4 regions of the Pantoea sp. E956-1 genome follow, and region 2 is predicted to be linked to each of the others. Evidence: predicted binding sites of a transcription regulator. Region 2 holds the regulator's gene; each other region holds the start of a gene.
The links. The regulator CRP, encoded in region 2, controls carbon source genes, mostly activating them, when cyclic AMP is high. The targets are predictions, from matches to a motif close to ATGTGANNNNNNTCACAT.

Region 1: AC0T7J_RS19515 (YjcB family protein) is a predicted target of CRP. The motif match lies at 3,533-3,550, and genes of this name have one in related genera.
Region 3: azuC (stress response protein AzuC) is a predicted target of CRP. The motif match lies at 3,292-3,309, and genes of this name have one in related genera.
Region 4: cdd (cytidine deaminase) is a predicted target of CRP. The motif match lies at 3,820-3,837, and genes of this name have one in related genera.

What each region holds. Positions count from the first base shown of each region.
Region 1 is NZ_CEUYZP010000009.1:146,348-151,942, forward strand. Features, by position in the region: gene AC0T7J_RS19495 (NCS2 family permease) at 1-1,327, opposite strand, end outside; gene AC0T7J_RS19500 (glutathione S-transferase family protein) at 1,685-2,350, opposite strand; gene soxR (redox-sensitive transcriptional activator SoxR) at 2,390-2,875, opposite strand; gene soxS (superoxide response transcriptional regulator SoxS) at 2,976-3,401, shown strand; gene AC0T7J_RS19515 (YjcB family protein) at 3,656-3,937, shown strand; gene AC0T7J_RS19520 (ATP-grasp fold amidoligase family protein) at 4,004-4,954, opposite strand; gene AC0T7J_RS19525 (MATE family efflux transporter) at 4,963-5,595, opposite strand, start outside.
Region 2 is NZ_CEUYZP010000006.1:215,452-221,046, reverse strand. Features, by position in the region: gene AC0T7J_RS16320 (phosphoribulokinase) at 1-256, shown strand, start outside; gene AC0T7J_RS16315 (OsmC family protein) at 869-1,273, opposite strand; gene crp (cAMP-activated global transcriptional regulator CRP) at 1,577-2,209, shown strand; gene AC0T7J_RS16305 (YccS/YhfK family putative transporter) at 2,267-4,342, shown strand; gene argD (bifunctional acetylornithine/succinyldiaminopimelate transaminase) at 4,344-5,564, opposite strand.
Region 3 is NZ_CEUYZP010000006.1:26,056-31,650, forward strand. Features, by position in the region: gene AC0T7J_RS15445 (carboxymuconolactone decarboxylase family protein) at 199-654, opposite strand; gene pdxR (MocR-like pyridoxine biosynthesis transcription factor PdxR) at 714-2,141, shown strand; gene AC0T7J_RS15455 (DUF1158 domain-containing protein) at 2,131-2,373, opposite strand; gene mntP (manganese efflux pump MntP) at 2,690-3,265, shown strand; gene azuC (stress response protein AzuC) at 3,383-3,460, shown strand; gene AC0T7J_RS15470 (LysR family transcriptional regulator) at 3,759-4,664, opposite strand; gene AC0T7J_RS15475 (zinc-dependent alcohol dehydrogenase family protein) at 4,833-5,595, shown strand, end outside.
Region 4 is NZ_CEUYZP010000001.1:1,025,348-1,030,942, reverse strand. Features, by position in the region: gene sanA (outer membrane permeability protein SanA) at 59-778, opposite strand; gene AC0T7J_RS05065 (NAD-dependent malic enzyme) at 914-2,611, opposite strand; gene cdd (cytidine deaminase) at 2,881-3,771, opposite strand; gene AC0T7J_RS05055 (CidB/LrgB family autolysis modulator) at 3,892-4,584, opposite strand; gene AC0T7J_RS05050 (CidA/LrgA family protein) at 4,577-4,969, opposite strand; gene metG (methionine--tRNA ligase) at 5,203-5,595, opposite strand, start outside.

The DNA.
Region 1 (5,595 bases), on a different contig from region 2:
AAAATGCCACCAGTGCGATAGCAATAATCACGGTGCCGACGTTAAGCTTACGCCATTCACCCGCGAAGACACGCCCCACCACCAGGCTGGCGAAGCCGATCATAATGCCGGTTACAATGTTACAGGTGAGCACGATAATCACTGCCGTTAACAGGCCCGACATCGCATCGACAAAATCATTAAAGTCGACTTTCGCTACGTTGCTCAGCATCAGCAGACCCACATACATTAATGCAGGCGCGGTAGCGTAAGCCGGCACCAGATATGCCAGCGGTGACATAAACAGAATGGCAAGGAACAGCAGGCCGACCACAATCGCGGTAAGACCGGTTTTCCCCCCCGCCGCCGTTCCTGCCGCTGATTCGATATAGACCGCAGCCGGTGACGCGCCCACCAGACCCGCGAACAGGCTGCTGACGGAATCGGTAGTCAGCGCACGGCCACCATTAATTATCTGGCCCTGTTTATCCAGCAGATTTGCCTGACCTGCGACTGCCCGAATGGTGCCGGTGGCGTCAAAGACCGCCGTCATCACCAGTGCCAGCACGCTTGGCAGCACGACCGGCTGCATCGCGCCCACAATGTCGAGACTGAACAGCAGTGACTGACCGCTGGCATCACGCAGGCTCGGCAGCGCAAACAATCCCTTGTAGCTCACCGCCGGATCAAATATCAGCCCCAGCAGCGAAATGGCGATAATCGTCAGCAGGATGCCACCCGGCATCCGGCGCTTCTCCAGTCCAATAATCGCTGCCAGTCCCAGCAACGTCATCATGACCGGAAAGGTGGTGAAATGCCCCAGCGCCACTGGCAGGCCCGGTGCCGGATTTTTTACTACCAGGCCTACGCCATCAGCCGCAATCAGCAGCAAAAACAGGCCAATCCCGACACCGGTACCATGCGCCACGCCCATCGGCAGGTTACGCAGGATCCAGGCACGAATGCCGGTAACCGAGATCAGGGTAAACAGCAGCCCCATCAGGAAAACCGCGCCCAGCGCCACCGGCACGCTGATGTGCTGGCCCAGCACGAGGCTGAAAGCGGTAAAGGCAGTTAAGGAGATAGCACAGCCGATGGCCATCGGCAGATTAGCCCACAGCCCCATGATGATGGAACCAAAGCTGGCGACCAGACAGGTGGCGACAAACACGGCAGTGGGGGGAAAACCGGCTTTACCCAGCATTCCTGGCACCACGATGACGGAGTAAACCATCGCCAAAAAGGTGGTGAGTCCGGCCAGAATTTCCTGACGCACGCTGCTGCCGCGCGCCGAGATCGAGAACCAGGCGTCCAGTTTTCCACTGGCCGGGCGTGATTCAGTTGACATAATTGAGCCTCAAAAATTTTTGTTGTGTGGATCGCTCTGCGACCATCGCTGTCCCTGGAATAAGCGGGTAAACGGCATCACTGTCGGGATTAATCCGCCAGGCAAACGTTTACCTTGCCGCAGATAGTTGGCCGCCAGAAGCGACCAGTTAAAAAGGCATGCGATTATCCGGCGTTTAGCGGCACATTTTCAACTGTCAGAGGGAGATTCTTCAGCATAAAGATCAGGCTTAAGCCGTCAGCTGGCGCGCGGCGAAAATCGGCCTTAAATGCTGACTTCCTGAAGTTAAAGCGGTTTTCAGGGAAATGTGCACCGGCGCAGCCGTGAAGAGGCACGACCCGCCGGTAGAGAGAGGGATTAACCGGGCAGTGAAAGCTCTCCGCCCTGCGCAATCGCGCGCTGCCAGGCGGCTCGCTGCTGCACAGTCTGCAGCCATGTCTGGGTGGCAGGCATCTGATCGAGTCCGGCACGTTGCGCCAGCGCCAGCAGCGGAAAGCTCATCTGGATGTCTGCAATACTGAAGCGCTGACCGGCAAACCAGGGATTCGCAGCCAGATGCTGTTCGATCATCTGCATGTGCGGCTTAAGCTGTTTATCCAGGAACGCCTTCTGTACCCCTTTACCGAATGCCGCCCCGACCGGGCGCAGCAGCCACGGCACCGGCGCTTTACCCATCTGACCGAAGATCAGCTTCATCACCAGCAGCGGCATCAGCGAGCCTTCGGCATAGTGCAGCCAGTAGCGGCACTGCAGCCGTGACGCCTCATCACTGACTTTCAGACGGAACGCGTGATCATGTTTCTCTTCGAGGTATTCGAGAATGGCACCTGATTCTGCCACGACCTGATTCCCGTCGGTAATCACCGGCGATTTTCCCAGGGGATGCACTTTTTTCAGCGCCTCCGGGGCCAGCATGGTCGGTTCGCGTTGATAGTGTTTAATCTGATACGGCACTTCCAGCTCTTCCAGCAGCCACAGCACCCGATGTGAGCGCGATTTTTCAAGATGGTGAACGGTGATCATCATGATTCCCTGTGTTTTGACCTTCACCAAGTATAGACGTCACTCTGTATCCGGATGTTTATCATCCTGTTCCGGGTCGAGCAGCACCGCACCCGAGCCCTGCTGACCCAGCCGGTCGCCGGGATTGCGCAGCGGGCAGTCGCGCATCGACAAACAGCCGCAGCCGATACAGCCATCCAGGTCATTACGCAGGCGGGTCAGCGTTTCAATGCGCTTATCCAGCTCTTCGCGCCAGTGCCGGGTCAGCGCATCCCATTCTGGTGCCGACATGCGCGTGTTCGCCGGAATGTGATCAAGACTGTTACTGACCGTCGCCAGCGGAATGCCGATGCGCTGCGCAATCTTAATAATCGCGACGCGTCGCAGCACATCACGACTATATCGCCGCTGATTGCCGCTGTTGCGGGTGCTGGAAATCAACCCTTTGGTCTCATAGAAGTGCAGCGCCGAGACCGTCACACCGCTGCGGCGCGCCACTTCACCCGGTGTTAAAACCGGTTTGGGATAGTTGCGTTCTTTTTTCATCAGGCTCTTTACCTCAAGTTAACTTGAGGAATTATACTCGCTCTCCATCAAAACCACTAAACTCCTATTACCGCTTATTAAGCACCAGAAGGATGAGGCCATGATGCAAGAAGAGATCATTCATTCCCTGACGCACTGGATTGACCAGAACCTGGATAAGAGCCTGTCGATCGATGAGGTTGCGGCAAAATCGGGCTATTCGAAATGGCACCTGCAGCGTATGTTCCGTTCGGTAACGAAACAGACGCTGGGTGGCTATATTCGCGAGCGCCGTCTGACGCTGGCAGCAGAAGCCCTGTCGCAGACACAGCGCCCGGTATTTGATATTGCGATGCAGTATGGCTATGACTCGCAGCAGACCTTCTCCCGCGTATTTCGTCGTCAGTTTGCACAGACGCCTACTGCATATCGCCACACCATGCGTCGCCAGGCGATTCAGCGCCCCCGCCTGCTGAGTTTTGGCTGTAACGACCCGATTAATAGCTTCACCCAGCGCACCACCGGCGAGTGCTGCCCGGTTCGTTAATTCTCTGCTGCGCCCTCGCCGGGCGCATCTGACTGATTTCTCCGCCGTTCTTCTTCTACTGCTCACTATTCCCTTACGCCGCTACCATACCAGAGCCAAATTTTGTTCAAAATTTAAAATCGGGTGATATAATGTGACCCAAGTCACACTTTGAACCTGAGTTGACGGCGAAAAAGCCCTCCCTGACACACTTTTCCGCCGCCGGTGATGTCCGCAGATTGTCAGGAATACTTACTGATATTGAGGTCCGGCCGATGGCTACATTAACCGCCAGTTTTCTTGTTATGCGTTGGGAATTGCTGAGCGCAATCATGATGTTTTTTGCCAGCACCCTGAAAACCAAACTTCGTCAGGATAGCCGTCACGTGATGGCATTTATGTGTGGTGGAATTGGTTTAGGCATGACCTGCTGGTTTGTTACCGGTCTGATGGGCATTACCCTGAGCATGGAAAACGTGCATAACTTCGTGGAAATATCAAAACATGCCTTTATCGATGCGATGAGCCAGGCGCCTGCTGACTGGCCAATGCCCTGATTGATTCCCTGAATTTTGCGCATAAAAAACCCCGCTTAGCGGGGTTTTTTATATTGCTGTGTGTACTTAAATTTTCTTCAACATGGCAGGGATATTAACATCCTGCACTGTAACGCCCGGGCTCTGCGTTCCGCGGCGGTCCTGAATCCACATATCTCCCATCATCTGATTTAAACCACGATCTAATCCGGTGACCAGTCCTGCACCCGGGGTGAAGGTCAGTTCGCCAAAGTAGATCCGCTCGTCATGGATATACCAGTCCACACGCACGTAGTCGAAATCACTGGCCAGCTTCTTGCTCAGTTCGAGCGCATGTTCCAGTGACGGCATAATCGGTGACACATCCAGACCGGTATCGCGAATCTTGTGATAGGCCTCATTGAGGTTATTCACGTAGAAATTCATCGACAGCAGCGGCTGGCAGCGGTTGTAGATCACCTGCAGCACATATTCGAACTTGCCATCACGCTTGTTGAACATATGGAACTTGTAATCAATCGGCGCGCTTTTGCCATCACCAATGTACTTCTCAACCAGAATGCGTGGCTTGATATAGCGATAGTGAATCTCACGCGCTTCGTTGGCGAAGTCGGTCTTCAGCCAGCGATAGCAGTCATGAATGATCTGCTGCTTGCGCAGTGCGTCCGGCTCCTCCAGCAGAATCTCTACCATGTTGGAGGCGTGGTTCGGCTTGATCACCGTCCCCTTCCAGCAGGGTAAGCTGTTGAGCGTGGTCGGGTCAGTGGTTTCGTGTACCAGCGGGATCAGGTATTCATTACCGATTTTTTCAGCAATGAATTCGCGCACCGAGTACTTATCTGACAGACGACCATAGTTCTGGTAATCGCCGAAGATAAACTTACGGTACAACACCTTCTCGTTGAACACTTTTGGCTGACGCAGATTGGGCAGCTTTCTGAACTTATGGAAGTAGTAAATGCGGTCCTGATAAGCCCAGGGCATCTTCTTAATAAAGTACTGCACACTTCTTCTGAGTTCTTCTTTCAACTTGAGCATATCTGACCTCATTTGTATGTTTTGTAGTTGAGTGAGGAAACCTGAATCTTTTGAATAACGCCGTTTTTAAAGAAGTAATTCATTACGGTCAGGGACAAAAGTTCTGAAAGGAAAACGCTCCACGCGGCCCCCATGATGCCGTGACCCTGGATCAACCACCAGGAGAGCGGCAAACTGATGACCATCAGGCAGATGATTTTCCTCAGCAAGTAGTTAAATCCTCCCTCTTTGACCATGTAGCGATACGCTACGGTCCCCATTGCCGAAAAGCTGGTCGCTATCGACAGCAACGTAATGAGACTTCCTGACTGTGTGAATTCAGGGCCGTACAACGCAATGATGATCCGCTCGCCGTAAAGTGAAATGACCAGCAACATCAGCAATGAAACAGCCATAACATAGCCATTGAGCCGCGCAGCCAGTTTAATAGCGACCTCGCCGCGCTCCCTGAAGATTTCAGTGAAGCAGGAAGTGATGAGCGCCACCGGGATAAAAATCCAGGAGGCAGAAATCGTATTCGCCGCTGCAAACAGCCCGAGGTCGCGCGCAGGTGCTGTGCCCGCAAGGAACATCTGCGCCGCTTTTACCTGTACAGAGATAAAGATGCTGGAGATCGCCAGCGGCAAACCGGCATACATCAG
Region 2 (5,595 bases):
TCAGCGCGTCCCGACGGTCGATACCTCAAACCCGTTCGCTGCCCGCGCTATTCCGTCACTGGATGAGAGCTTTGTAGTGATCCACTTCCAGGCGCTGGAAGATATCGACCTCCCCTACCTGCTGGCGATGCTGCAGGGCTCGTTTATCTCGCACATCAATACGCTGGTGGTGCCTGGCGGCAAAATGGGTCTGGCGATGGAGTTGATCATGGGTCCGCTGGTGAAGCGGCTGATGGAAGGTAAGCGAATAGAGTAAGAGGTCAGCAAAAACCGCTCTGAGAGCAGATGTCTTTCACAAAGATGGTAAAACTGGTTTTCCTGCGGCTAAAGACTTACCGCTGAGCAGGCTTCAGGTAGCATACACCTTTCGCAAAGACGCAAAACCGCCATCCCTGGCAGGCTCAGCGCGGGCCATCCCTGGCCCGCGATGCTTTGCTACAGGTATATGCTCCCTTCACTTCCCGTCCGGCAACCGCATCCGGTTTCAGGAAGGTCGCTACAGACAACGCCTGGGCAGAAAGAATCTGGCAGCAATAGATAAGTTCAACACGCCGGGAACCGGGTCAGAAGAGGAAAGCGTCCCGCCGCCCGGATAAAAACGCCGGGAGCGTTTTTGAACAACGCAACGCGTTGGCCCGGTTACGGGCGCACCTCAGGGATGAGGTGCGTAATCGCGCGGGCCGGGCATGCCATGGATGGCGGCTTTTGCGTCTTTCCGATCTGACCCGGTTCCCTGCGCAGGCACAGTATCAAAGCGGATTCCCGATGCAGGCACAGTCTGACAGCAGAGCACGACAGATTTTGCCCGCGACCTTAAAAGATCCCTGCGGCTATTACAGCTCAATCACTAAAAGATCCCTTGCGGCTACTACAGCTCAATCACTTCATAGCTATGCGTAATGTTGACGCCTTTACCCAGCATGATGGCCACAGAGCAATATTTTTCAGCAGAAAGATCCACGGCGCGTGAGACCGCTTTATCCTGGAGCGCTTTGCCACTCACGATAAAATGCAGGTTGATGTGCGTAAAGATTCGCGGCGCCTCTTCACGACGTTCTGAAGTCAGTTTTACTTCACAATCAGCTACATCGTTGCGGCCTTTTTGCAGAATTGATACCACGTCAATCGCGCTGCATCCGCCCGCCGCCATCAGCACCATCTCCATTGGGCTGGGCGCTTTATCACCCGAATTTCCATCCATCAGTATCTGATGGCCGGATGAGGATTCTCCGAGGAATGTCAGCCCTTCTACCCATTTCACTCTTGCCTGCATGATTTTTGCTCCGGAATACGCTGTTTTGTCGCCAGAGTACGCTTTCGCCTGGTAAACAGCAATCCAGAGAAATCCGCCTGTAGCTGAAGCGAGACAACAGAAGACAGTCGGCAAAAGCTGTGCTACAAACAGTGCTGAAAATATTTTTCGTCACCCGATGGCGAAGCCGGGAAGAATGATGCGCACTGCGCCTGATGCGGCCCGAATAATTTCCTGAAATGGAAACGCTTGAAGCTTTCACCGCCTGACAGGGAAAACTGCCCCCTGTATTTTGGGCACGATTACAACAGAGGATAATAGCGAATGGTTCTCGGCAAACCGCAAACAGACCCTACACTCGAATGGTTCCTGTCCCATTGCCATATTCACAAGTATCCATCCAAAAGTACGCTGATTCACCAAGGTGAAAAAGCAGAAACGCTTTACTACATCGTGAAAGGTTCCGTTGCGGTTCTGATTAAAGATGAAGAAGGCAAAGAGATGATTCTTTCTTACCTGAATCAGGGCGATTTTATTGGTGAGCTTGGCCTGTTTGAAGAAGGCCAGGAGCGCAGCGCCTGGGTACGTGCGAAAAGCGCGTGCGAAGTGGCGGAAATTTCTTACAAGAAATTCCGTCAGCTGATCCAGGTTAATCCCGATATCCTGATGCGACTCTCATCGCAGATGGCGCGTCGCCTGCAGGTGACGTCTGAAAAAGTGGGTAACCTCGCTTTCCTCGACGTAACCGGACGTATTGCACAGACTCTGCTTAACCTGGCGAAGCAGCCAGATGCCATGACGCATCCCGACGGCATGCAAATTAAAATCACTCGTCAGGAAATTGGCCAGATTGTTGGTTGTTCACGTGAAACCGTGGGCCGTATTTTGAAGATGCTGGAAGATCAGAACCTGATCTCCGCACACGGCAAAACCATCGTCGTTTACGGCACCCGCTAATTCCTGTCACCCACGGCGTGATGGCAACATCACGCCGTTATTGTTTGTGTTGGGCCGATGTGGCGTCGAATTATTTACCATCCTGAAGTTAACTACGCCTTGCGGCAAACGCTGGTGCTCTGTCTGCCCGTGGCACTGGGCTGGCTGGCTGGCGACCTGCAAAAAGGTTTGCTGTTCTCATTAGTGCCCGCCTGCTGCAACATCGCCGGTCTGGATACCCCGCATAAACGCTTCTTCAAACGCCTGATTGTTGGCGGCAGCCTGTTTGCCCTCGGCAGCTTTCTGATGCAGTGGCTTACTCTGCATGCTATCCCTCTGCCGCTGATCCTGTTCGCCATGCCCTTGCTGCTCGGCGTCACTGGTGAAATTAGCCCGCTGCATGGTCGTCTGCTGCCCGGCACCCTGATCGCCGCCATCTTTACCCTGAGCCTGATTGGCCGCATGCCAATCTATGTCCCCCCGCTGCTCTATATCGGCGGCACGCTGTGGTACGGGCTGTTTAACTGGTTCTGGTTCTGGCTGTGGAAAGAGCAGCCAATGCGCGAAAGCCTGAGCCTGATCTACCGCGAGCTGGCTAACTACTGCGACGCCAAATATACCCTGCTGACGCAGCTGACCGATCCGGAAAAGGCGCTGCCGCCGCTGCTGGCACGCCAGCAGAAAGTGGTCGATCTGATCAACACCTGTTATCAGCAGATGCACATGCTGTCGGCAAGCCGCGATCACAGCCATAAACGGCTGACGCGCGCCTTTCAGGTGGCGCTGGATCTGCAGGAACATATCTCGGTCAGCCTGCATCGGCCGGAAGAGGTGCAGAAACTGGTCGAACAGAGCCACGCTGAAGCGGTGATCCGATGGAATGCCAAAACCATCTCGGCCCGGTTGCGGGTGCTGGCGGATGACATTCTCTATCACCAGCTACCCGATCGCTTTGCGATGGATAAACAGCTCGGCGCGCTGGAGAAAATCGCCCATCAGCATCCCGACAATCCGGTGGGTAACTTCTGCCTTTACCACTTCAACCGCATCGCGCGGGTTCTGCGCACCCAGAAACCCCTTTATCAGCGCGATCTGATGGCTGACCGCCAGCGCCGTCTGCCGCTGTTACCGGCGCTGCGCAGTTATCTCTCGTTCCGCTCATCGGCCCTGCGCACTGCCGGCCGCTTTGCGGTGATGCTGATGCTGGGCAGCGCGCTGGCGCTGTTCTTCAACATCCCCAAACCCTACTGGATCCTGATGACCATCATGTTCGTCAGCCAGAACGGCTACAGCGCTACCCGTGTCCGCATTCAGCACCGGGCACTGGGCACTTTTGCCGGTCTGGTGATCGCGGCCGCCACGCTGCGCATGGCGGTGCCGGAGTCGCTGGTGCTGCTGATCATGCTGGCGATTACCTTTATCAGCTATCGCTTTACCCGCCAGTTCTATGGCTGGTCGATGATTGGCTTTACGGTCACGGCGGTTTACTCGCTGCAATTGCTGTCGCTGAATGGCGCGCAGTTTCTGCTGCCGCGACTCATGGATACGCTGATGGGTTGTCTGATCGCTTTTGGCGGGATGCTGTGGCTGTGGCCGCAGTGGCAGAGCGGCTTACTACGGCAGAACGCCCATGACGCACTGGAAACCTATCAGGATGCGCTACGGCTGTTGCTGGGTGACGAACAGTCACCAGAGAAACTGGCTTATCAGCGGGTGAAGGTCAATCAGGCACACAATGCGCTGTTTAACTCACTGAATCAGGCGATGCAGGAACCCGCGTTCAACTCCCGCTATCTGAGTGATATGCGGCTCTGGGTCACGCACAGTCAGTTTATCGTCGAGCATATCAACGCCATGACGATTCTGGCGCGTGAGCACACCATGCTCACTGCGTCGCTGGCTGAGCGTTACCTGCAATCCTGTGAAATCGCGCTGCAGCGGTGTCAGCAGCGGCTGGAATATGATGGGGAAAGCTCACAGGTGAACCTGCTGGATGACCTGGAAAATATCAGTGAGGGACCGATAACGGTGGTGGAGCAGCATGTACGGCGCATTCTCGATCATCTGAGCGTGATGTACACCATTTCATCGCTGGCGTGGAACCAGCGGCCGCAACATGGCCGCTGGCTGATCAGACGCTTACGTAAAAACTAAGCTAGCCGTTGAGCACGTTGCCGACGGCCGTGGCGAAGCGGCTCATGCCCTCTTCGATATCGGCAGGCTCAATGATCAGTGACGGGGCAAAACGCATCACGTCGGTTCCGGCAACCAGCACCATCACGCCTTCTGCGGCCGCGGCATTCAGGATGTCGCGTGCTTTACCGGCATGCTGCGGTTTCAGCGCCGCGCCAATCAGCAGCCCCTTGCCGCGAATATCGCTGAAGAGATCATACTTCGCATCGATGGCCTGCAGCGCCGTGACAAAGTGCTGACGACGCGTCTCAACGCCTGCCAGCACGTCCGGCGTATTGATAATATCGAGCGCGGTTTCGGCAATAGCGCAGGCGAGGGGATTACCGCCATAGGTAGTGCCATGCACGCCCGGCGCCATCGTCGAGGCGATCTCGTTAGTGGTCAGCATGGCGCTGACCGGGAAACCGCCGCCCAGTGCTTTGGCTGAGGTCAGAATATCGGGCTGGACGCCATAATGCTCATAGGCGAACAGCTTGCCGCTGCGCCCCATGCCGCTCTGCACTTCATCCAGCACCAGCAGCGCCTGATGCTGATCGCAAAGCTCACGCAGTCCCTGCATAAATTCCTGCGTTGCCGGCACGACGCCGCCCTCACCCTGAATCGGTTCAACCACAATGGCGCAGGTGTGATCGTCAATCACCGCTTTCACTGCGTTCAGGTCATTGAATGGCACATGGACGATATCCGCCGGTTTAGGCCCGAATCCGTCAGAATATTTTGGCTGTCCGCCGACCGTGACGGTAAACAGCGTCCGGCCATGGAAGGCGTTATGAAAGGCGATGATCTTACTTTTGAATGGGCTGTGACGTTTGCAGGCGTAATAACGTGCCAGCTTAAAGGCAGCTTCGTTGGCTTCAGCGCCGGAGTTAGCGAAGAAGACACGCTCAGCGAAGGTCGCCTGAATTAACTTACTGGCAAGACGCAGCGCCGGTTCATTGGTGAAGACGTTGCTGGTATGCCACAGCGTCTCGCCCTGACTTTTCAGCGTCTCCACCAGCGCAGGATGGCAGTGTCCAAGTGCGGTGACGGCGATACCACCTGAGAAATCGATATACTCTTTGCCCTGCTGATCCCATACACGACTGCCCTTGCCTTTTACCGGCACGAACTGCGCAGGTGCATAAACAGGCAAAATAACGTTATCGAACGTCTCCCGCGTGACCGCAATTTTTTCCGCTGCCATTAGTGACTCCATTTAAATGATTATGGTGATG
Region 3 (5,595 bases), 190 kb from region 2:
AGCCCCATGCTGGTGCAACGCCGCAAGGGATGCGATCAATACGGAATTATTTAATACGCTGAAATTTAGCGATTTATTATGCAGTAAGGAATAACGGGAATCGGGGGAAGAGCGCCTGAAAGGCTGCTTGTGTAAAAATAATGTTACATTTTTGTGAGTCTGAAAATGCGTGAACACCGGCGCACGCATCGGATTCACTTATGACTGACTGGCGCTGGCGGGCAACTTTTTCAGACTTATCGCCATGCGGTTATAGGTGTTCATCAGACCAATCGCGATGTTCAGATCGACAATCTCTTTTTCACTGAAGTGCGCTTTCAGGGCGGTATAGCGGTCGTCTGGCGCACCCTGCTGAGCAATCAGGGTCAGGCATTCAGCCCAGTGCAGGGCAACCTTCTCTTTATCACTGAACAGCGTACCGGATTCCTGCCAGACTGAGGTCAGTACGATCTTATCCCAGCTCATGCCCGCTTTATTCAGCGCTTTGGTATGTAAATCAATGCAGTAGGCACAGCCATTAATCTGCGATATGCGCATGAACAGCAGTTCCAGTAAAGTGAGCGGCAGATCGGTTTGTGCCAGATAGCTGTATACGCCGCCCAGCGCTTTCATGCCCGCCGGTGCTGCACTGTGAAAATCGATACGTTCGCTCATCTTATTGCCTCATTCAGGGTTGATAAGGTGATTTTCGGCCTTTCAATGGAGCAGATAAAGTGCCAAAAAATGAGAGTCTGACTGGCCCATCGCCGCTTTCCACGTTGACACTGCAGCGCGGCGCGTCACGTGGCCTCAGTGAACAACTGCGCCAATTGATTGAACAGGCGATTAGTGAAGGACGTTTACAACCTGGGGCGCGTCTGCCTTCCTGCCGCGATCTGGCGGCTCAGCTCGGCGTGGCGCGCGGCACCGTTCGCACAAGTTATGACATGCTGGTTGATGGTCAGTTTCTGCAGGCCAGAGGCGCGGCGGGTACCTTCGTCAGCCCATTACCGCTGTTAAAGCCGGTCAGTGACGATGCTGAAGACCAGCGGCTGGAGGGCGCTGAGGAGTATGAAGCGCCACCGCTAACCTTCCAGATGGGCATTCCTGCGAGCGATGCATTCCCGGCCAAAGTCTGGCTGCGCATTCTGCAGCGTCAGACGCGCCTGCAGGTCAGCAGACCGGCCAGCTATCCCGATCCCCGCGGCAGCTTAGCGTTGCGGCAGGCGCTGGTGGCCTACCTGGCGGTGGCACGCGGCCTGCGCTGTCAGGCGGACCAGATTATTATTACCAGCGGCTATGCTGGCGCAATGGGACTGATTGGGCTGGCGATGAATTTTCAGGGTAAAATAGCATGGCTGGAAGATCCCGGATTCTGGGTGGCGCGTCGCGCGGTTGAAGTGCTGCGCGTCACGCCGGTTGATGCCGAAGGGTTGCAGGTTGAGGCCGGGATTGCCCGCGCGCCGGATGCCGCTTTTGCGCTGGTCACGCCGGGACAGCAGGCGCCGCTTGGTATGACGATGAGCCTGGCTCGCCGCCATGCCCTGCTTAACTGGGCCAGCCGCACGCAGCGCTGGATTATCGAAGATGACTATCTCGGCGAGCTTCAGCCCGGCAATCGCGCCGCGCCGGCACTGGCCGCGCTCGATAGCCAGGGGCGGGTGTTGCACATCGGCACGTTCAGCAAGACGCTGACGCCGCAACTGCGGCTCGGTTTTATGGTGGTGCCACCCGCGCTGACGGCCCGGTTCGGTGAGGTCTGCGCGTTGCTTTCGCCTGCCTCCTCCGGATTGCTGCACAACGCGGTGGCGGAATTTCTGCGGGATGGCCACTTTATGCGGCATCTGCGGCGCATGAAGCGCGTCTATCATGAGCGGCTGGAGCAGATGTTCGCGGTGCTGCATCCTCACTTTCATGACCTGCAACGCGCCGGGCTGGGGGTGATTGTCCGTTTACCCGCCGGTTCACCGGATCAGGTGATTGCGCAGCAGGCAGTGGAGTGGGGCATGGCACCGTCGCCACTGTCGATCTGGTATCAGCAGACGGATCAGGGCGGTGCGGGCCTGCTGCTGGGGGCGGCACATCTGCCACGTGAAGGTTATGCGCGCAGTGCCGAACGGCTAAAGGCGCTGGTCGATGCGTATCCTGCTGTCAGCCCCTGAACCAGCGACGCCAGATAAAACGGATAACAAAAAACTCCAGTGCGCCCAGCAGCAAAAACCAGACGCAAAACACCACCGTGTAGAGCTGATTCAGGTCCTGCAAATGGAACATCTGCAACAGATGCTGCGCCACCGTCACGCTAAAGGCGGGCGCGGGCAGCAGCAGCGCCGAGAGAAAGCCCAGCAGCAAAATGCCACCAGGCACGATCAACGTTTCAAAAGGGTTATTCATAACCGGTATCCCATATTTATCAGCCCGGCATTTTCCGGTAAACGGCGACACGGTTCAATGGTGGCGCGCAGCTTCGCGCGCATCCGGCATGCTGCATGGCCAGAGAAATGGTCAGAAAACGCTTTGCCACCATCGACTTAGCGCGATTCATAGCGGGTGATAAGAGTTATAGCCTTTGCTATACTTAAATCCCTGATTTTACTGTCTTTTTATCTTTGAGTTTGCATGGTAGACTGCGCCCACTTTTTCATAACTGAACACTTTGTGTGGTGAATTCAGCGTGAATTGCCGCTTTTTCGCCCCAGGTGAATAAATCATGACCTTTATTGCCACTTTAATTCTTGCGCTAGGCATGTCGATGGACGCGTTTGCTGCTGCTCTGGGCAAAGGTGCCACATTGTATCGTCCCGGTTTTAAAGAAGCGCTGCGTACCGGTCTGATTTTCGGCTCAATTGAAGCGCTGACGCCGCTGATTGGCTGGGCGCTTGGCCTGGCCGCCAGCCGTTATATCATGGCGTGGGATCACTGGGTTGCCTTCATTCTGCTGGCGTTTCTGGGCGGCCGTATGATGATGGAAGGCTTCCGTCAGACTGCCGTCGCAGAACCCTGTGAAGCCCCGCAAAGCCATGGCTTTATGGTTCTGGCGACTACCGCAGTAGCAACCAGCCTCGATGCGCTGGCTGTCGGTGTGGGCCTGGCTTTCCTGCAGGTGAATATCATAACGACCGCGTTGACTATTGGTGCAGCCACTACGGTGATGGCGACAACTGGCGTATTAGTCGGGCGCTTTATTGGTCCGATCCTGGGCAAATGGGCGGAAGTGCTGGGTGGAGTAGTGCTGATAGCCGTCGGCTCCACCATTCTGTTGCAGCATCTCGGCTACACAGCGTAGGGCGCTTGCACATAAAACCGCCATTTTTGTGATCTGGTTCAAATTTATTTGCTGTTAAAACGCACAGGAGCTATACTTTTTCGGTATATGTTCAACTAAATTTGAATCAGGTGTTCCATGAAACGTATTTTTAAACACGTGTTCCGCGCTTACGTTGAGACGTTCAAACACGTACCGCCGGGTGCCATGTACTAAGCACCCCGCAAGAAACCCTCGATAATCGCGGTCAGGGATCGACCTGTGATTATCACCTTTTCTGCTTCTGCTGATTTAAACCCGCGCTTTCGCACTTCTGGTGCATCCTGTTTGTTGCTACCCCTCTCCTTCTGATTGCCGTTATGCGCCACTTTGAGCCAGAAACGGACGTTGCTGCAGTGATCTAATCTGCCCGGGAGATTTCCGGATGCCAGACAAAATGGCGGCATACCTTAAACAGGAAACACGCACTTTTCATGGGGCACGGGAGTGCCTGTGCCGAAGCTAAGATTCACGTTTAACACTGATGATTCTTCCTGAATACTTCAGTAAACCATTCGATAAAGACCCGGACCTTAGGCGGAAGATAGCGTCTGTCAGGGTAGAGTATTGAAACCGGTTTCGTCACTGTCGCATAACCCGATAATACTTCCTTCAGCTGGCCTGTTTCGAGGCAGGGCTTTAATGCCGTATATAATGCGTGAAGCATGCCGAGGCCCGCCACGCCACAGGAAAGAAGTACGTCAGAATTGTTAACTCGTACGCTGCTTCCCGGATGCCGTGAAACAATTTCGCCGTTCATAACGAATTTCCATTCCTGAATGTCCCGACTGTGTTCATTAAAAAAATAAATGGCTTTATGGTCTTTAAGGTCATCAGGCGTTAAAGGAGTGCCATATTTATCCAGATAAGAGGGTGCTGCACAGGTGACCATCTGCAGGCTGCCCATTCTGCGCGAAATAAAATTCGAATCAGCAAGCTCACCGAGACGAATAACACAGTCGACACCCTCTGTAATTAAATTGGTCAGGCGATCTGAAGCGGTTAAGACTATTTCAATTTCAGGATATAAAGCCTGAAACTCGCTTAATTGTGGGATCAGGATACTGTGTGCCAGCGCCAGTGGAACATCAATGCGCAGCTGGCCACGAGGTCGCTGATTTGAAGAGTAAGAAGCCATTATATCGCTGGCATCACTCAGCAGCGTTTTAGCCCGCTGATAAATTTCTTCCCCTTCAACGGTCACACTCAGACTGCGCGTGGTGCGGTGCAATAGCTTAACGCCAAGCTTGTCTTCCAGCTGTTGTACGGACTTACTGACCGCAGGGCGATGCAGCTGCAAGGCGTCAGCGGCCCGGGTGAAACTACGGAATTCAACGACGTGAACAAAAATATCCATCAATTCCAGCATGTTCGAGCGCATCATTTAACTCCGCAAAAAATATTCCTGCCGAAATAGTGTATTGCGGATTATATCTCATTCCGATTGTTTCTCCTGCAGTAACACTGAAGTCCTTTTACGTGGCTTTTTACGCCCGCCTGCTTTTTTTATCATCACCCTATTCGATGCATACACATGGGAAATGACAAAATGAAAGCATGGTTACTGAAAGATTTTGGCCTTGAAAACTTAAAGCTTGAAGAGGTGGAAACGCCTGTACCCGGTCCGGGTGAACTTCTGGTTAAAGTTGGCGCGGTGTCTCTGAACTTCAGGGATAAGGCAATAGTAGAGGGCTTCTATGAGCCTCATCTGGTTCCAAAGCCACTGATTCCTGTCTCGGATGCCACGGGCACCGTTGTTGCCACGGGACAGGGTGTATCCCGTTTTAGCACGGGTGATCGCGTTAACTCGCATCTCTATTCACGCTGGTTAGAGGGTGAACCTGCAGCCGATGAGCCAGCATGGTGTATTGGAATGCCGTTACCCGGCGGGCTGGCTGAGTACATGATCATTCATGAGGACAGCGCAGTTAAAGCGCCTGACAGCATGACAGATGAAGAAGCCTCTACACTTCCCATCGCTGCACTTACGGCATGGTACTCGCTAATGGATATCGGCAATCTGCAACCCGGTCAGACCGTGCTCGTACAGGGAACCGGTGGTGTATCGGTCTTCGCTGCTCAGATAGCGCATGCCTATGGTGCACGTGTCATTGCCACCTCCAGTAACGATGCAAACCTTGAGCGCATTAAATCACTGGGAGCCGATGAAGGGATTAACTATAAAAAATACCCTGAGTGGGAAAGAAAAGTGCTTGAAATGACTGATGGTAAAGGCGCTGACGTAACGATAGATGTCGCCGGGGGCAATGGCATCAATCAGTCAATTGCTGCGACAAAAGTTGCCGGTACGA
Region 4 (5,595 bases), on a different contig from region 2:
CGTCACTGCCAGACCTCAGCACAGCAGTAACCAGCATAAAGAAGCCGCAGTGTGTGAGCTATTTACGCAGCTTCTGTTCCAGCTCCAGCAGCTGCTCCGGCGTCACCGCCGGGTAACTCTGCGCATCTTCAGGGACATCGCGTACGGCAGGGATTGGCACCAGTGGGCCCAGGAAGCGCGGTTCGCGCTTAAGCAGGAAGAGATCCACCAGCGCGCCCAGCCGGGCACCTACCTCACGGAAGCGGACGCTAAGCATGTTTTTCGGTGAGGGCACCGCATAACACTGTGCCTGAATACCCAGCTGTAAGGCGATAAACAGCGCGCGCTCACAATGAAAACGCTGCGTGATAATAATGAAGTCGTTGGTATCAAAGACTTTGCGGGTGCGCACAATCGAATCCAGCGTGCGGAAGCCAGCATAATCCAGCACGATATCAGCCGGATCGACACCGGCTTTGATGAGATCGCGGCGCATGGTCATTGGCTCATTGTAGCTTTGCAGCGCGTTATCTCCGCTTAACAGCAGATAATTCACCTTGCCGCTGTTGTAAGCATTTAGCGCGCCCTGCATACGATAGAGGTAATATTGATTGATGACGCCGGTGCGATAATATTTCGCCGTACCCAGTACTACACCGACCTGACGATGTGGCAAAGAGGCGACATTTTCGTAGATAAAGGGCGCAGTTTTCCAGCTGATCCAGCGATCAAGGCCGAGCGCCGTCGCCATCATCAGTAAGATGATGAAAAGCAGACCAATGAAAACGCGTTTCAGCATGCGCCTGGAGACTCGATGTCAGAATAGTGAGATGGGACAAGGCTACTTGAGCTGTCACTGCGAAGCAAGTTACTGCCGGCTGGCTGTGCGCTTTTTGAACACTGCCGGATCGGATACGATCCGGCAGTCTGAAGATTAAATCGAGGTACGACGATAATGACGGTACTGCGGCAGCCAGAAGTTGTTGGCAATAGCCTGTGACAACACATCTTCAGAGGTCACCACGGCGACACCCGCCAGCTGAGCAGCTTTACCCACTTCCATCGCGATGATTTTCGAGACACCCTGGATATCTTTAATCTCTGGCAGTACCGGGCCTTCACCTTCATTCACCAGCGGAGAGCAGTCAGCGAGCGCACGGCTGGCGGTCATCAGCATGGTATCGGTAACGCGGCTGGCACCCGAAGCAATCACACCCAGACCAATGCCCGGGAAGATGTAGGAGTTGTTGCACTGCGCAATCGGATAGGTTTTACCGTTCCAGCTCACCGGCGAGAACGGACTGCCGGTTGCAACCAGCGCGGCACCGTCAGTCCAGGCGATGATATCGGCTGGCGTCGCTTCCACGCGTGATGTCGGGTTTGACAGCGGCATTACGATAGGGCGCTTACAGTGCTTGTGCATCTCACGGATAATCTCTTCGGTGAACAGGCCTGGCTGACCAGAGACACCAATCAGAATATCGGGCTGCGCATTGCGCACCACGTCCAGCAGCGAGATGGCATCATTGGTGACATCCCACTGCTGCAGGTTTTCGCTCTTCTGCACCAGCTTGCTCTGGAAATCGAGCAGGTTAGGCAGCTTGTCAGTGAGCAGACCAAAGCGATCCACCATCATTACCCGGCCACGCGCTTCCTCGTCACTCAGACCTTCGGATTTCATCTGCGCGATGATCTGTTCAGCGATACCACACCCCGCGGAACCCGCCCCCAGGAACACCACTTTCTGTTCGCACAGGCGGCTACCGGCCGCGCGGCTGGCGGCAATCAGCGTCCCTACGGTCACAGCGGCGGTGCCCTGAATATCATCGTTAAAGCAGCAGACTTCATCGCGATAGCGGTTCAGCAGCGGCATAGCATTCTTCTGGGCGAAATCTTCAAACTGCAACAGTACTTTCGGCCAGCGGCGTTTAACGGCCTGAATAAAATCGTTCACGAACGCATCATACTCTTCGCCAGTGATGCGCGGATGACGCCAGCCCATATAGAGCGGATCGTTCAGCAACTGCTGGTTGTTGGTCCCGACATCCAGCACTACCGGCAGGGTGTAAGCCGGACTGATGCCGCCACAGGCGGTATAGAGTGAAAGCTTACCAATCGGGATACCCATACCACCGATCCCCTGATCGCCGAGGCCCAGAATACGCTCGCCATCGGTCACCACAATCACCTTCACATTCTGCTTGGTGGCGTTTTGCAGCATATCTTCGATATGGTCGCGGTTAGGGTAGGAGATGAAGACGCCACGCGCACGACGGTAGATTTCAGAGAAGTGTTCGCAGGCTGCGCCGACGGTCGGGGTGTAGATGATAGGCATCATCTCTTCGAGATGGTTATCCAGCAGGCGGTAGAACAGCGTTTCGTTGGTGTCCTGGATGTTACGCAGGTAGACATGCTTATCGTTATTGTTTTTGAAGTCCTGGAACTGACGCCAGGCACGCTGCGCCTGCTCTTCAATTGATTCCACTGCTTCTGGCAGCAGACCGTTGAGGTTGAATTCGTTACGTTCTTCGATGCTAAAGGCGCTGCCTTTGTTCAGCAGGGGAAATTCCAGCAAAATCGGGCCAGCATAAGGGATATACAGCGGGCGTTTACTTTCGTAGTCGAGTTCCATGCGGTAATGCTCCGGTTGCAGTGTTGTCTGGCGTCACGCCGGAAAGGTAGCGCCAGTTTTCTTACCCGTTATCGCTCAGACTGCAGGCCTGGCAGCGGCAGGGTAACCGCTGCAGAAACATTCACGACCGTGCTGCTATCCTGCAACCTGAATTATTCAGAGTAATTTGTGATGACGTGAATTCTGGCGCCAGATCCTATGAAATTTCCCGCAGAAGTACAGCGTTTGTTCATAAAAGCTCACAAAACTGTGGCCTCTCTGACAGCGGGTTATGCTTTGTACAGCGTCACCCGCAGCAGCTCACTGCAGCCAAATGTCTCAAGCGTCGCCTGTGTGGCGGCGAACTGGCTTAACGTGGCATTTTCCACTTCCGCTAATACCGCTTTTTTTATCTGACGAACATCACCACCCTGCATGTTCAGCAGGACCAGCGCAGCCTGAAGAGGCGGGAAGCTTGGGTTAAACGCGGCGTTTTCCGCATAGCGCCCGGTGACAATCGCGCCGGTTGCGGTCAGCAGCGCAACACCGGCGTGTGACTGGCTGTAAGGCGCGTGGCTGGCATTGGCGGCGGCAACCGCAGCCTGCACCAGTTCATCGCCTTCGGCGATATAGCCGTGATCCACGCGGTCCATCAGGAAGGTCGTGATGTCCAGATCGCGCGGTCCAAAAGCATCCGGCAGATAATCGGCCAGCGTGCTGATCGCGCGTTGTGGCAGGCTGATGCGAATGTTCGTGCCGCTGTTCAGCTCGTTCATAAACTGACGGCAGTGACCGCACGGCGTGTAGTTAACGGTGATCGTCTCAAGCTGACTTTCCCCACGCAGCCACGCATGGGTAATGGCGCTCTGCTCAGCGTGAACGGTCTGCTGCAACGGCGTACCGGTAAATTCCATGTTGGCCCCGAAGTACCAGTTGCCGCTGACGCCACGGGCGATAGCCCCGACGTTAAAATGCGACACGGTAGCAACGGCACAGGCCGCCGCCAGAGGCAGCAGCGCCAGCGCCAGGGCATCGGCATCCATCTGTGTCTGATGCTGCAGTGAGGCAACCTGGTCGGCGCTCAGCACCGCATGGAAGTCAGGATCGTTCAGTAGGGGTGCAAGTGCAGTTTGCAGCGTTGACGGCAATGCCTCAAAAGCGGACAGGAAACGGGATTGCATGTGAGCCTCATTTAATTCAGCAGGACGATGTGCCAGTCACCGGTTTATATGTGATCCACATCGCTCTGACAATGTAACCTGTGTTGCATGTTTCAACTTTGCGAGATCTCTCGCAAACTTTCAGCCAAACCAGTGCAGCAGCAGCGGAAAAATAAATGGCGCCAGCAAGGAGGTGATGATGCCGCAGATCACCAGCGCCAGTGAGCTGAATGCTCCTTCCTGATAATCGAGTTCAGCAGCGCGCGCCGTGCCGAGCGCGTGCGACGCGTTACCTATCGCCAGTCCGCGTGCCGCTTTAGATTTCACGCCAAGCAAATTCAGTACGGTATGCCCGAACACCGCACCCAGTACCCCGGCAATCAGCACGCAGATGGCGCTGATGGCGGGAATGCCGTGCAGCGAACCGGAGACGGCCATCGCAATGGGCGTGGTAACGGATTTAGGAATGATGGTAGCGGCGATTTCGGGCGTGGCGCCCATCCACAGGGCAATGGCGGTGCCAGAAGTCATGGCGGTCACACTGCCAATAAAGCAGACGCCAATAATCGATTTCCAGCGGGCACGGATCTGATGCATCTGCTCATACAGCGGCAGTGCCAGCGCGACCACTGCCGGTTGGAGCAGCTGATTAAGAATCTGACTGCCCGCGAAATAGCGCGAATAGGGCAGCTGCAGCAGCAGCAGAATCGGGATAATTATCGCCATCGCTACCAGCAGCGGATTGAGCAGCGAGATTTTCAGCCGTATCGCCAGCTTGCGCGCCAGGAAAAATGCCGCCAGCGTCAGTGGCAGTGACCACCATATTTCACTCATCGCCTGACTCCCCGGCCGGACGACGGCTGTGAAGCTGGTGGGCGCTGACGCCGACAATCGAGAGGACCAGAAAGGTACTGACGACGCAGGAGATCACGATAGGGCCAAACTGCGCAGTCAGAATATCGGTGTAGCTCATTACCCCGACGCTGATCGGCACAAACAGCAGCGCCATATAGCGAATCAGCAGATGGCAGCCCGGTTTGACCCAACTGACCGGCAGGATCTGCGACGCGAGCAGGGCAAACAGAATTAACATCCCCAGGATGCTGCCGGGCAGTTTGATGGGCAGCAGCGAGGCGATGCCGATTCCGGTGTATAAGCAGAGATAAATGATGATAAAGGCGCGAAGATAGCGCCCGCAGACAGACAGCACGGTGAGCATGGCAGGCTCCTGTTTTCACTGAGCTTCATCATACTCATTAACCGCTTAGCGTGCTAGCGATCACATTTATGCAGCGGTGTGACAGTAGCAGATACAGATTTTCAGAGGCGGGAGTGGAATGGAAGCGGTGCACATTCAGAGCGAGGAGTGATAACCCTTCGCGCCCGTGATGAGGCACGAAGGGTTTGAGAACGGCACTGCGCTAAGCGGTTAAAGCCGCAGAATGCAGAGTGTTACTTAACAGGCATTCCTGGCACAGCACCGCTGTCGACGGACAGCACAAACAGATCTTTGCCGCCAGGACCCGCTGACAGCACCATGCCTTCAGAGATGCCAAAGCGCATTTTACGCGGCGCGAGGTTGGCCACGATAATGGTCATTTTACCGACCAGCACAGAGGGATCGGGATAGGCGGCGCGGATACCCGAGAAGATCTGACGCTTTTCACCGCCCAGGTCGAGCTGCAGGCGCAGCAGCTTGTCCGACCCCTCAACCAGTTCCGCTTGCTCAATCAGCGCCACGCGCATATCAACTTTGGCGAAATCGTCGATGGTGATGGTGTCACCTACCGGCGCATCGGCCAGCGGGCCGCTTGCGGCCGGTGCACTGGCGGCAGCGGCATCCTC